DNA from 2 places in the Haloimpatiens massiliensis genome. Region 1 is predicted to be linked to the other one. Evidence: a T-box and tRNA genes for the amino acid it is inferred to sense, from the RefSeq annotation. Region 1 holds a T-box; the other holds one or more tRNA genes.
The links. A T-box is a leader RNA that pairs with one kind of tRNA and senses whether it is charged. The one in region 1 lies ahead of leuS (leucine--tRNA ligase), so its partner is inferred to be a tRNA-Leu.
Positions count from the first base shown of each region.

Region 2: it encodes a tRNA-Leu, which carries the amino acid that the T-box ahead of leuS (leucine--tRNA ligase) is inferred to sense. The anticodon was not compared.

Region 1 is NZ_LT854636.1:42,284-45,503, forward strand. Features, by position in the region: gene C1715_RS01345 (DUF5685 family protein) at 1-131, shown strand, start outside; gene C1715_RS01350 (DnaJ domain-containing protein) at 115-732, shown strand; gene C1715_RS01355 (hypothetical protein) at 745-1,257, shown strand; T-box leader at 1,323-1,526, shown strand; gene leuS (leucine--tRNA ligase) at 1,640-3,220, shown strand, end outside.
Region 2 is NZ_LT854640.1:94,672-97,891, reverse strand. Features, by position in the region: gene C1715_RS08590 (phosphatase PAP2 family protein) at 458-1,414, shown strand; tRNA gene C1715_RS08585 (tRNA-Leu) at 1,469-1,555, opposite strand; gene C1715_RS08580 (lytic transglycosylase domain-containing protein) at 1,912-2,526, opposite strand; gene coaE (dephospho-CoA kinase) at 2,526-3,131, opposite strand; gene polA (DNA polymerase I) at 3,220-3,220, opposite strand, start outside.

The DNA of each region.
Region 1 (3,220 bases):
TCATGCACATGGGAAAATTACCTATAAATAAAAATAAAACCTTACTAGAAAATATACTTATGTTTGGCTTAATGGAAAAAATGGATAAAGTTTTTAAAAGGAGTGACGTTAACTATGAGCAATCCCTATGAAGTTTTAGGAATAAGTGAAAATTCTTCTTTAGATGATATTAAAAGATCCTATAGAGAGTTAGCTAAAAAATATCATCCAGATCAATATGAAAATAATCCTTTAAGAGAATTAGCAGAAACTAAAATGAGAGAAATTAATGAAGCCTATGATTATTTAATAAAAAATCATAACAATGGACGTAACAATAATAATTATAGTAGTAACAATAGCTATAGTAGTAATAGTGATTATTCCGACAATATGGCATATCAGTACATAAGAATGGATATTCAAAATAATAACTTAAGAGAAGCAGAAGCTAAACTAAACAGAGTTATGAATAGAAATGCAGAATGGAATTACTTAATGGGTGTGCTTTATATGAAAAAAGGATGGTATGACCAAGGCTTAACACATTTAACTAATGCTTATAATTTAGAACCTAATAACGCCGAATACAGAGATGCTTACAATCAAATACAAAGGATGAATAATTCTTATAGGCAAAATTATAGAACTAGAAATAATTCTGATAATGACATGTGCAGATTATGTTTTGGACTTTGGTGTGCTGACTCATGTTGTGAGTGCTGTGGAGGAGATTTAATTTCTTGTTGTTAGGAGATGGTTACTATGAGTAAAGCCTCTTACGCCGCCAAGGGAGGCTTATTTGCAGCTTTAAGTATTTTACTTATTTATTTAAGTACTATTATTTACACAAATAGGTTATTTTTTCTTGGAGCCGCTTCATTAATTATTCCTTTATGCATATTGATGCTAGATATTAAATATGCACTGCTTGTATACCTAGTTTCTTCAATAGTTAGTTTATGGCTTTTGGGTCCTCGAGGTACTGTAGTGGCATACACACTATTTTTTGGCATATATGGAATAATAAAATTTTATATTGAAAAACTTAGAAATATGCCTTTGGAAATTGTCTTGAAGCTTTTAACATTTAATATTTTTTTAATTGCTGTATATACTCTTTTTAAATTTATTTTTATGGAAAGTATAGCTTCAAACTATCTAAAATATAAATATATAATATTTTTTGTTTCCCAATTTGTATTTTTATTTTATGATTATATTCTTACAATATTTATAAGCTATTCAAATAACCGTTTTATAAGAAAATTTAAATAATTTCTATTGACAATATTAGTTTTTTGTATATAATAAATTAGTAATATAGTTTTTAAACTTAATATTTTAAAGCAATGATATGGAATAGTAATATTAGATGCATTTAAAGAGAGCTGTTGGATGGTGCAAAACAGTGATGATATAATATGAACTTGCCTTAGAGCATATCTGTGAAAAACAGATACGGTTAAACCGTTATATTTTAAAGAGAGGTTTTATTATTAAAGCCTAAAAAGAGTGGTACCGCGGATAAATCTTTCGTCTCTTATAGAGATGAAGGATTTTTTTATTTGTAAAAATACAAAAACTTGGACAATAAATAAAAAATAAAGAGGAAGGGAGAGGGTTAAGTTTCTCCGAGTTTTCTTAATCTAGTATATATATGAGCGACTATGGAACAAATATAGACCAAAAATGGCAAAAGAAATGGGAGGAATCCGGCCTCTATAATTTTCATGATAATAGTGATAAGCCTAAATTATATACATTAGAAATGTTTTCCTATCCTTCTGGAAGTAAACTTCATGCTGGTCACTGGTTCAACTATGGTCCCGTAGATTCTTGGGCTAGAATGAAAAGAATGCAGGGATATAACGTATTTCAACCTATGGGATTTGACGCTTTTGGACTTCCTGCTGAAAACTACGCTATAAAAACTGGAATTCATCCAAAAGACTCTACAGATAAAAATATAGAAACTATGGAAACACAATTAAGAGCTATGGGTGCTATGTTTAACTGGGATCATGAAGTGGTAACTTGTAAACCTGATTACTACAAATGGACTCAATGGGTTTTCTTAAAACTTTACGAAAAAGGATTAGCCTATAGGAAAAAGGCGCCTGTAAACTGGTGTCCTAGTTGTAACACAGTTTTAGCTAATGAGCAAGTAGTAGATGGTTGCTGTGAAAGATGCGATACAGAGGTTACTAAAAAGGATTTAACTCAATGGTTCCTTAAAATAACTGACTATGCAGAAGAACTTTTAGAAAAACTAGATGAACTAGATTGGCCTGAAAAGACTAAGGCTATGCAAAAACATTGGATTGGAAAATCCACTGGTGCAGAAGTTACCTTTAAAGTAAAAGACAGCTCCATATCTTTCGATGTATTTACTACTAGAGCTGACACCTTATTTGGAGTTTCTTATGTAGTTTTAGCGCCTGAAAGTCCTTTAGTAGATGAATTAACTAAAGATGAATATAAAGAATCCGTAGAAGACTATAAAATTGCAGCTAAAAAACAATCTGAAATAGAAAGACAATCTATAACAAGAGAAAAAACTGGTGTATTTACTGGTTCTTATGCTATAAACCCTGTTAACGGCAAGGAAGTACCTGTTTGGGTTGGAGATTATGTACTTGCAACTTATGGTACTGGAGCAGTTATGGCAGTGCCCGCTCATGATGATAGAGACTTCGCCTTTGCTACAAAATATAATCTTCCAATAGTTAAGGTTATAGAGGGCGGAAAAGAACTTCCTTTCACCCAATATGGGACTCTCGTAAACAGCGAGGAATTTAACGGTCTTAAATCACAAGAAGCAAAAGAAGCTATAGTTAAAAAACTTGAATCCATAAACTGTGGATGTGGAAAAACTAATTATAGACTTAGAGATTGGCTTGTATCAAGACAAAGATATTGGGGTGCTCCTATTCCTATAGTATATTGTGATAAATGTGGAACTGTAGCAATACCAGAAGATAAACTTCCTGTAGAGCTTCCATACAATGTGGAATTTGCTCCTGATGGGAAATCACCATTAACTAAATGCGATGAATTTATCAACACAACTTGTCCTGTATGTGGAGGCCCTGCAAAACGTGAAGCAGATACTTTAGATACTTTTGTTTGCTCCTCATGGTACTTCCTAAGATACGTGGACAACAACAACTCATCAAAGGCTTTTGATAGCGAAAAAGTTAATAAAATGCTACCAGTTGACATGTATGTAGGAGGTCCT
Region 2 (3,220 bases), on a different contig from region 1:
AACCTCTACATTATATGAATAAAATAAATATAAATGATTACTCCACAAAAAGTATTACATTACTAGAATTATGAAATTTCTCTGGAATGACTTTCATAAGAAGCGAAGGAACTGTTTAAATTTAATTTTAGAAATTCTTCTTTTAGACAGATAAAATTATCGTAAGCCTGGAAGGACGCCAGGCTAGCGAACCTGAGGCAGGACGCTGAATGTGAGCGTTAGATAATTTTATATGGCTAAAAAATTAAAATTTCTTAAATTAAATTTATTGTTTCTAGCTCTCTATGAAAGGCATAGAGGAGAAATTTCATAATTCCATGGCATTGTACCTTTTTGTGGGTTAATCATATAAATATATTTTTTAATTTTAAATTGTAATTTTCTTTATACACAAACTAATTAACTTTGTGTTATAATTTAACTTAAAGTTCACATTTATTTTGCAGGAGGTTTAGGCATGTTTTATAATATTCGGAACATATTTAGTAATTTAGGGAGTTACTTTGATAATATTTGGAACAAATATGGTTATTTAATTTTTGGAGGTTTTTTTACTGTAAGTGCTTGCGTAGCCTTATTTAATGGACAATCCACCACTAGCATTATATATACATTAATGCTTGCTCTTGCTGGATTCACAGCAAAAAAAGATCTAAAAAAAGATGTCCAAGCTAAAACTTTTTTAATATGGTGCGTACCTATAATAGCATTTCTATTCTTCATACAGCAATATGGTTACACCATATGGGGTAAAATTTTGCAATGGCAAATGACCAAAGGTTTAGGTTGGAACTGGAATGAAACCTTTAAAAATATTCCTTTTAATGATGCTAGTTTCACTAGAATATATCAAACTAATTGGCTAAATGCTTTTTTCACATTTGTTTATAATAATGGATTTGTAGTTCCTGTGCTTGTCCCTATATATAGAGCTGCTTTGTGTAAGGATAAGAGAAAAATGATAAGATACATTCTTTCAGCTCATGTACTACAGATATTTTTAATAAGTCCTTTTTATGCCGCTATACATCTTCAAGAAGTTTGGTATGTGCTTGGCAATCCTGACAGACTTCAAAGAAATTTTACCCCACAGCAAGCAGCTGGATGGACTCTAAACTGTTTTCCATCTATGCACACTTCCATAGCTTTTGCTATGTTCTTAGTGGTTTTACATGAAAAAGATAAAATATTCAAATATGCTTGGTCATTTTTCTGTTTAAGCGTAGTTTATTCTACTATGTACATGGAAATACATTGGGTAATAGACGTAATAGCTGGAATTGTGCTAGCCTTAGTAACTGTTAAGTTAGTAGATCTTCTATTAAAACTCTTTGATAACAAAGTTTTTAATAAAACTCATAAAGCAAAAGTTAAGTACTTATATTGTAATCCTGAAGAAAAAATAAAATTTTAACATAGAAAAATCCTAGACTTCTTTAAATTAAGTCTAGGATTTTTCTATAGTATTTGGTGCAGATGATGGGACTTGAACCCATACGTCCATACGGACACTACCCCCTCAAGATAGCGCGTCTGCCGATTCCGCCACACCTGCATAATATTAAATTTACATAATTATTATATCAGCCACTAAAAAAAAGGTCAAGAAAATTAGTCAATCCAGCTGTATAATTTATTTTGTATAACCTTCATAAATTATTTACCTACTCAACACTATATTTATAAAATTAATAGCCACTTTAGGCACATTCAAATAAATAACAAGTTAGTATGCTAGTCTATTTTGCGTCATACTGCGTCAGCAGAATCCACCGATAGTTCTCTAGCAGCGGAACCTGCTTCCTTGTCTGCACAAAATATACCAGCATCTTTGACTTGTTATTTATTTTCATGTACCTTAAAAATTTAAAAAGAATATTTTCAAAGCGGCCACTGCAAAATAATCATTTACTAAAAATCAGAACTTATGTGAAAATTTTTAAACATATCTCTAATTAACTGAGTTTTATTTTTCTTTTGATTGTTATACAAAGTTTTGTATATATTGTGGCTAACATTTACCTTTTTCACATATTTATCTGTTTCTTTAAAAGGTATATAATGAAGATTTTTTCCATCTTTAGAGTGTTCAGGATCCTTAAGCCACTTTGAAACCCTACCCCTACCTGCATTATAAGCAGCTAATACTAAATCCATATCCTTAAATTCATTTTGAAGATTTTTTACATACCAACATCCCATTTTAATATTAGTTTCCGGATCATACAGCATATGCTCATTAAAATTTTGTATTTTCATCTTTTCAGATATCCATTTTGCAGTTTCTGGCGTTAACTGCATAAGTCCATATGCATCTTTATTAGATTTAGCTCTCTCATCAAAATTACTTTCAGTCTTTATTATAGCAGCTATTAACATAGGATCTAACCCGTTTTCAGCTGAATATTTTTCTATATATTGTCTATGCTTATATGGATAGATGTTTTTAGCTATATTTTCTACATTTAAAATTGCTAAAATTACTGCAAATACTATAATAATTAAAACTAATTTTCTTTTTTTCATCAATGGCCCTCATCCTTTTTAATTATTGCTATTATATTATTTATTTGTTTTATTGTATCAATTAAATCCTTGCTATTATCTATTATAAAGTCTACATATTTCTTCTTTTCTTCTAAATCCATTTGTGAATTTATTCTATCTAAAACCTGATTCTCCGTAAAATTATCTCTACTCATAACCCTCTGAATTTGATTTTTTCTATCCACCCATACTAATATATTCTTATTCATATACTTATATATCTCTTGTTCAATTAATGTTGGTGCATCTAATATACATAGATATTCTCCTGATTTTTCATAATCATCAAATCTTAAATCTATTTCTTTCTTTATATATGGCATTATTATACGCTCTAGCTCTTTTCTTTTTTCACTCTGCTTAAAAATATAATTTCCTAGCTCTCTTCTTTTCAAATTACCTTTTTTATCAAAAAAGACTTCTCCAAAAGTTTCTTTAATTTTTTCTTTTATTTCTGGGTATATATTGATAACTTCTCTAGAGATTAAATCCGCATCAATAATTTTAATGCCTTTTTCCCTTAAGATATTTGAAACGGTACTTTTCCCACTACCTACGCCTCCAGTTAATCCTATTTTAAGCATAAAATCACCCCATTATTTAAATTAAAAATGGAGAATTGAAAATTGGAAGTTGAATTTTCAATTCTTCATGTGTAATTATAAATTATATT